Regions from separate parts of the Bacillus sp. NPDC094064 genome, predicted to be linked through region 2. Evidence: riboswitches for the same ligand, from Rfam matches in the RefSeq annotation. Region 2 holds a riboswitch; the other holds the start of a gene.
What was found. Region 2 has a riboswitch for thiamine pyrophosphate ahead of tenA (thiaminase II). Riboswitches for the same ligand answer to the same signal wherever they lie in the genome.
Positions count from the first base shown of each region.

Region 1 (4,360 bases), on a different contig from region 2:
ATGATAAGGTAATGAGCACGAAAAAAGCAAACATGACAGTAGTATATGAAGACGCATTAGGATCATGGGTAACGATATTAGAGCCAATTAAAGATGGAGACGATAATATTGTGGCGATTGTTGCAGCGGATGTAGATGCCTCTATTGTTCCTAGTACAAAGGGAAAATTCATTATACAAGGTTTAATGTTTATTTGTATTTCTGTTTTAATTGCAACTGTTATTCAATTCTTAATTGTACGTAATGCACTTGCTCCATTGCGAGATTTGCGTGAAGGATTGCGCAAAGTCGGTGAAGGTGATTTAAGTGTTAAATTAGAGGAAAGACCAGATGATATTGGTATTATTAATGCGTATTTTAATAATACCATCGAGAAGTTTAAAGGAATTGTAGATAAAGTGAAGCAGACAGCAGAACAGGTTTCCTCATCTTCACAAGAATTGTCAGCGAGTACGAAAGAGAATAGTATGGCAGTTCAAGAAATCGTAAGTTCTATGGTTGGGTTAAGAGCTGGCGCTCAGTCTCAAGAAACTTCAGTACAACAGTATTTAGGTATTGTATATGAAATGGAAGATAAGATGGAAGAGATAACGAATGCTGCAAAACAAATGGCGATAGCATCTGAAGGTATGGAGCATCATTCAGTAGAAGGAAATGGTGTTATTGAACAGGCGATTAATCAAATGGGCATAATACAAAATGCAGTACAAGATTTATCTTCAATTATTTATTCGTTGGAAACAAGATCAAAAGAAATTAGTGATATTGTAACTGTAATTACTGGCATTTCAAATCAAACAAATTTATTAGCTTTAAATGCTTCTATTGAAGCTTCACGTGCTGGAGCGGCTGGAAGAGGGTTTGCTGTTGTTGCCGATGAAGTGCGTAAATTAGCAGAACAAACGGAAGCATCAGCAAAAGATATAGCAAAATTAATAGGGGAAACACAAGCTGAAACGGAAGAAGCTGTTGTTTCAATGCAAAAAGGTTCAAAAGAGGTAGAGTCTGGAATTACGCTCGTTCAAAGTAGTGGCTCCTTCTTTGAAAAAATTTCAAAATCAGCACAATCTGTTACAAATCAAGTTAGAACTGTTTCTAGCAATTCAAGTGATATACTGCAAAATAGCCAAAATATTGTTCGTGTTGTAAATGAACTATCACATATCGCAAATACGTATGCGAATAGTAGTAATATTGAAGAGAGTATGAAAGAACAGGAAATGTCTGTACAAGATATTGCCGAATTAGCTACTTCTTTAAGCTGGCTTTCACAGGAGTTACAAGAATTAATTGGGGAATTTAAAAGTTAAATGAAATGATTATGCACGCTTTTGTTTGTTCAATAAAATAAATCATGCTACAATGAAAACGAATTAAGAACCGGGGAGCCAATTGGCTGAGAGGATGTAAGTATACATCGACCCTCAACCTGATCTGGATAATGCCAGCGTAGGGAGTTACTTTAAAGTGATGTAGCATAAGTTATTATAGAATAACTTGTATACAAGGCTTTCCTACATGGTAGGAAAGCCTTTTCTTTTTTTGGAAAAGTTATATTTAAGGAGGAATTTATTATGTCACAACAAGTTACAATGTCATTTTCAGTAGTACCGCAAGCGAAGAACAAAGATGTATATTCTGTTGTTGATAAAGCAATTGAAGTTGTGCAACAATCGGGAGTTCGTTATGAAGTAGGAGCAATGGAAACAACGCTGGAAGGAGAATTAGATGTACTTCTTGATGTCGTGAAACGTGCACAGCAAGCATGCGTCGATGCTGGAGCAGAAGAAGTGATTACTTCGATTAAAATCCATTATCGTCCAAGCACTGGTGTAACGATAGATGAAAAGGTTTGGAAGTACCGTGATGAATATGCAAAACCAGAAGCAATCTAAACTAATTACAACTATTTGGCTTATCCTTCTCATTGCAATATGGGAAGGATCTGTTTCATTATTTAAAATTGAACCGTGGATTTTGCCAAAGCCTTCTGCCATTGTTCAAGAATTAATTGGGATGAAAGATTTACTATTACCAAATACGATGCAAACGCTGCAGGAAGTTATAATCGGACTGTTTTTTGCGATTTTACTCGGGACGAGCATTGCAATTCTTATGGACGTTATCCCTTTACTTCGTATTTTAATAAATCCGTTACTCGTTATTTCGCAAACAATTCCAATCGTTGTACTTGCGCCCTTATTTATTATTTGGTTTGGATATGGGATGTTGCCGAAAGTAATGGTAGTCATACTCGTTTGTTTCTTCCCAATTGCGCTTAGCATTTTAGAAGGTTTTCAAACAGTAGATAAAAACATGTTGAAATTGTTGCAAACGATGAAAGCAACGAAATGGCAAGTTTACCAAAAAGTAAAGTTTCCAGCAGTGCTCCCATACTTTTTTTCAGGCTTAAAAATTGCAGTTACATATAGCGTAATGGGGGCAATTATCGGAGAATGGCTCGGTGCAAGTGAAGGGTTAGGGGTTATGCTTACGAGAGCAACAAAATCCTTTTTAACTGCCCGAGTATTTGGTGTTGCAGCGATTATCGTCATGGTGACACTATGTCTGTATTTTATCGTGGAGTTTATGGCAAGAATAATAGCACCATGGATATATAGAAAGGACGGTAGGAAATGAAAAAGGGTTTAAAAGTGATGTTAGCTGCTTTATTAGCAGTAGGGGTGGCTGGATGTAATCCGGCGAAGAAAGAAGAAAGTGCAAGTAAAGATCAAAAAGTAAAAGTAGTATTAGATTGGTTTCCAAATACGAATCATACCGGTTTATATGTAGCGAAAGCGAAGGATTATTACAAAAAACAAGGGTTAGATGTAGAAATTATCCAGCCAGGTGATAATGTGACAGCGGAGCAAATGATAGCTTCAGGAAAAGCTGATTTCGCAATAAGTGCACAAGAAAATGTCACATTAGCTCGTGTGGAAGGGATTCCTGTTGTGTCTGTAGGAGCGATTATTCAGCATAACACGTCTGCTTTTGCATCGCTAAAAAAAGATAATATGACGTCACCGAAGGATTTTGAAGGTAAACGTTACGGAGGCTGGGGAGGACCAGCGGAAGAAGCGACGTTAAAAACAATTATGGATAAGCATCAAGCTGATTTTAATAAAGTTGAAAAAATCATTTTAGGGCAAACTGATTTCTTTAGATCAATTGGCCGAGATGCAGATTTCGAATGGATTTATTACGGATGGGATGGAATTGAAGCGAAGCGTCAAGGAAAAGAGTTAAATACGATTATGGTAAAAGATTTAGATCCAGCGCTTGATTTCTATAGTCCGGTTATTATTACGAGTGAAAAACATACGAAGCAAGACAAAGATTTTGTGAAAAAGTTTATGACCGCAACGACAGAAGGTTATAATTTTGCAATTAAAGAACCGAAAGAAGCGGCGGATATTTTAATTAAAGCTGTTCCAGATATAAATAAAGAGTTAGTACAAGAAAGTCAAAAATGGTTAAGTACAAAGTATCAAGATGATGCTAAAGCGTGGGGAGTACAGAAGGAAGAAGTTTGGACGAATTACATGAATTTCTTATATGACAACAAAGTTATTAAAAAGAAAATCGATGTAAAAGATGCCTTTACAAATGAATTCCTTCCAAGTGAAAAATGAGCGGATTACAAATAAAAGATATTGTGAAATCTTTCGATGGAAAGAATGTATTAGCGGATATTAGTGCCTCTATACAGGAGGGAGAGTTTGTCTCTTTTGTAGGTCCAAGTGGTTGTGGGAAAAGCACATTGTTAAATATGATTGCGAGTGTGGAAGAACCAACGAGTGGAGAGGTATTTTATAACGAGGAACATGTAAGAAAACAAGATGTTGTAAGTTATATGCCACAACAAGATTTATTGCTGCCGTGGCGATCTGCTTTGCAAAATATTGTCCTTCCATTGGAGATTGAAGGGAAACCTAAAAAACAAAGATTAACAGAAGGAATGGAAGCGTTAAAACAGTTTGAGTTAGATGAATATGCAAATCATTATCCAGATGCATTGTCTGGTGGTATGCGCCAAAGAATTAGCTTTCTTCGCACATATTTATGTGAAAAACCGATTATGCTCCTTGATGAGCCTTTTGGAAAATTGGATGCATTTACAAAAATGGAAGTACACAGTTGGCTTTTGAATTCTTGGCACCAGGAAAAACAAACAATTGTTATGGTTACCCATGACTTAGATGAAGCAATCTTGCTTTCTGATCGCGTATTTATTTTATCTCAAAGACCCGCATCAATAGTTGGCGAAGTACAAGTCAAATTACCTAGGCCGCGAACGATGGATATGTTAACATCACTTGAGTTAAAGAAGGATAAGGAAGAGATTTTAAGAGTATTA
Region 1 covers NZ_JBNNUI010000010.1:90,165-94,524, reverse strand. The annotation lists gene ACQKNI_RS21170 (methyl-accepting chemotaxis protein) at 1-1,310, shown strand, start outside; TPP riboswitch at 1,372-1,473, shown strand; gene ACQKNI_RS21165 (MTH1187 family thiamine-binding protein) at 1,575-1,895, shown strand; gene ACQKNI_RS21160 (ABC transporter permease) at 1,867-2,640, shown strand; gene ACQKNI_RS21155 (ABC transporter substrate-binding protein) at 2,637-3,635, shown strand; gene ACQKNI_RS21150 (ABC transporter ATP-binding protein) at 3,632-4,360, shown strand, end outside.
Region 1: another riboswitch for thiamine pyrophosphate. It lies ahead of ACQKNI_RS21165 (MTH1187 family thiamine-binding protein); the one in region 2 lies ahead of tenA (thiaminase II).

Region 2 (4,360 bases):
TTTGTCAAAGCTGCACAGTGGCAAAAGAAAAGAAGTAGAAATATTTTTTTCAGGTCAGAATGATTTTGACGAAAAGTCATTGAAGACTGCAACATTTAACACTTTTTCTAACCTCTTGAACGAAGAGGAATATACATATGCGAGAAATGTCAAAAAGGCTATTGTTTTGTTTGTGCTTGGTATTATTGTTGGGTTAATATTCTTGAAACTTTCAAGCACTCATGCCTATGTTGCAGGAGTATTAAGCATTGTCTGTTGGGTTTTTATTTGGGCAGGTACAGAGGTTTATTTTTTTGAAAATCAGCAAATCAAGCGAAATATCAGAAAATGCAACAATATTCTAAATGGCAATGTGCACAAAAAATAGAATTTTAGTAAATATTTATATTTATAAAGCTGATTTTCGGATTCTACCTTGTGCATTTATTTAGGTTATTGTTTGAATTTAGAAATTGTGTTGAAGATTAATATCGCCATACGAAGAAAGCTTTCATAAATACTTAAGACCTGGATTTGATCTAAGGTCTTATTTTCATCGCAAAAAAAAAACAATCTACACGAAAAGGGCTTTTATTTAAAACATATAAATATGCGGCAAGTAATTATCTTGATCATTACGCACGCCCGATCATGTCACCTATACAAAGTGCTCTTTTTTTGTTTGTATAATTAATTAATGCTTGTTTAAACTACAAATAGTTAGTCCTTTCCAAACACTAGCTTGCTTCCATTGTTGTTTCAATTTCCCTACATAAGAAGGGCTACGATCATCGATTATGAGCGCATAGATACGTTATCCACACATTATTTTTTTCAAAGAACTGTATAGGTATAGCGTATATTGATTCTATTTTGAGAAATCCCCGGAAACGTCCCCTTTTTCTCGAAAAAAAGACCTGCATGCATGCAGGTCAAATATAAATTAGGGAATGTCCTTAGAAAAAATTACTGATGAAATTTCATATCACTTATGCTTTTGGAGACGGAAATCTTGCAGCTTCAAAATGCGTACTGTTTTCTACATTAGAAATAACTCCAGCTGCGCTACTTTGTGCAAAAATCTCGACTAAATCCCCTGCATTCAATTGAATGATTGATGAAACAGCAACGACATTGGCAAAGTTTATTGGACCAAAAAAGTCATTATCTATTGCAATTGCTGGATTTCCATTAACACGAATTTCTACCCGCGCTCTATAATTTACGTTTATGTTATTCGGAATAAAAGCAATCGTTCCAATAACAGAATAAACGCCTCTTGTCTTTGGAATAAAAATTGATGTAGCTGGATTATACTCATTCGCTAAATCAAATTGTTCATTTTGGAATAATACTTTAACAAAAGTATCAGCTGGAACATTTTGGCTTCCTGTTTTTATAGCTCTAAAAGCAGACGCCCTTACAAGCTTCTCCCCTTTATCATCACAACAATCCACTTTCACATGAACCCAAGGGTTTTCCTCATGCTTTTTATCACATTTTTCATAATATCCATCATATTTGTCATAACACTTACTACTTTTTTGACAATCATGATATTTCTTTTTGTAACTCTTACAATTTTCACCATAAGAATAGGACATACTAACATCTCCTTTCAAATTTATTACTATATATTATGTAAGATAGATTTAAAAAGTTTGGACGAGCTTTTACTATTTTTAATAGAATTAAAAAAATCCCACCATTTTGTGGGGAAGGAAACAATAAAATGTATAAATGTTAATAACCGTAATTCCCCCATATAATTCTTACTTCCTTTTCTCATTTCTCTTGATCATCAAAAAACTATAAAAAAAGGTATTGTCTATACCTATGTATAGCAATACCTCTACTCTTTATCCAATTACATCTTTTACGTCTGTATCCACTGGCCACTTTTCTAAAGTATAAGCCATTTCCCAAAATGAATATTCATATTGACTACTAATAATAAAATGCTGTTTCATACGGTTACGATCTGCCTCTGTTACTGTCTCAGCTATAGCATCTAACCGAGCGATCTGTTCCTCAACTAACGTACGGAACCAATCAGATCCATAAGCAGAAATCCATTCTTGATAAATTGGCTCTTCAGGTTGACACACTTTTAAACGTTCACCAATTTCATAATATAACCAGTAGCAAGGTAAAATTGCTGCAATAATATCCCCTAAATGTCCTTCGTACGCAGCTCGATACATATGTGAAGTATACGCATATGCGGTTGGCGCAGGGATAAAATGATCTTTTTCTTCTTTTGTAATCCCTAGCTTTTTGGCAAAATTCTCATGTAATGATAATTCCGCCTCATACGTATTTTGAGCATGGTGCGCCATACGGGCAGTTATTTCTAATTCAAGAGCTTTTGCAGCTCCTAACGCTTGTACTCTAGCAAAATGACTCAAATAATATGAATCTTGAAGCACATAATAGCGAAAACTAGCTAAATCTAACGTTCCCTCTCCAAGTTTTTTTACAAAAGGATGATTAAAACTAGCTTCCCAAATTGAATCTACTTCTTTACGTAATGATTGTGAAAAAGTCATTTAAATCCCTCCAATAATTTATAAAACATACGTATTTACCCACAATTATTAAATCTATAAAACAAAAAAACTTTCTTTACAGGCGTAAAGAAAGTGAAATTGACAGTATTTATTCATTAAATAGCAACGTCTTTCCCACTTCCCTACGCTGGCATTAACCAGATCAGGTACTAAGAGTCTCAAAATCCCATTTGATCTCAGCCTATAAAAGGCCCCCCTAGTGGATAAATATTTAGTTATCGTATTGTAATTATCATAGCATACTTCGTGGAACTATCAAAAGTTTTAATTGCGCAATTATCTTAAAAACCTTCTTCTTTCCTCACTTTTAATGAAGTTTCAATTATCATATCTAATAGTTTACTATAATTAATCCCCGCAGCATCTGCACTTTTTGGCAGTAAACTTGATTGTGTCATCCCTGGTAACGTATTAATCTCCATTACATATGGAATTCCGTCCTTCACCATCATATCAACTCTTGCATAAACACTACATTTTAATGCTTTATAACAAGCCAGTGACGCCTTATTTACACGTTCCTTAATTTCAGCTGGAAGTTCGATCACCTCTTCAATTGTACTAGCATCATCATATTTTGCATTGTAATCAAAGAATTCAGCTGCATGTCGAATCGAGATGATAGGTAACTGTTTTCCATCAAAAATGGAACATGTAATCTCTTCACCCTTTATATACTTCTCAATTACTACTTCTGAATCCCATTCAAATACAGTTTCCAGCATTGAAATCAATTCATTTTTATTATAGACGATTTTCACTCCAACACTCGAACCACCAGAGTTAGGTTTTACCACTAACGGAAATCCTAACTTCTCTAACTCTTCAAGGTTTAGATCCTCCATTTTTGTAAGTTCAATCCAATCGGGTGTTTCTACTCCTTCATAACGTAAAATCTTTTTTGAAAGATTTTTGTCCATACATATACCGCTAGATAACATATTGCTACCGCTATAAGGAATACCTAAACTCTCAAGCGTCCCTTGAACCGTACCATCTTCTCCGTATTTTCCGTGTAATGCTAACAATGCAAAATCAATGTCTTTCGCTTTTTCAATTAAATCCATTTTTTCATTTAACGTAATTGGAACGATTTCATACTTACTTTTATCTAAATGTGCAATCATTTCATTTCCAGTCATAATTGATACTTGTTTTTCAGAGGATACTCCTCCCATAATAACGCCAATTCTCATCTTCTCAACTCCAAGTTTCATTTTTTAATGTATCACCAATTATTTGAATCCCGCTAACTATTTCCTTTTCTTTCAAACGTGAAAATCCTAATCGGAAAGTGTTCGCTCCTCCTCCGTCAGAATAAAAAACATCTCCTGGAGAAAACGTAACTCCTTTCTCAAAACACTTTTGTAAAAGTTTTCGGGCATTAATATGCTCTTCTAGTTCTATAAATAAATGAAGTCCACCGTCTCCAGTCATTCTTTTAAACGGAATGTACTGATTGCACGCTCCAACAGCTAACTCATATTTTTTCTTATAAACAGACCTTGCCTTTTTTAAATATTTTTCAAAATATCCTTCATGTAAATATTGAAATAAAACAGCTTGATCTAACGTAGATGTGTGAATCGTTCTCGCTCTTTTTACACTTTCTAAATAATGAATTAGCTCTTTATCTGCGATAATCCAGCCTACACGTAACCCGGGAAAAAGTACCTTTGAAAAGCTACTAATATAAATGACATTATTACCAGCTCCAGCAAAAGTTAATAACGGTGCTAAATGTGAACCTGAATAACGCAATTCTTCATTAAACCCATCTTCTATAATAGGAATCTTATATTTTGAAAATA
Region 2 covers NZ_JBNNUI010000001.1:761,614-765,973, forward strand. The annotation lists gene ACQKNI_RS04130 (hypothetical protein) at 1-367, shown strand, start outside; gene ACQKNI_RS04135 (ABC transporter permease) at 969-1,583, opposite strand; gene tenA (thiaminase II) at 1,839-2,528, opposite strand; TPP riboswitch at 2,652-2,757, opposite strand; gene ddlB (D-alanine--D-alanine ligase) at 2,831-3,745, opposite strand; gene ACQKNI_RS04150 (PLP-dependent aminotransferase family protein) at 3,750-4,360, opposite strand, start outside.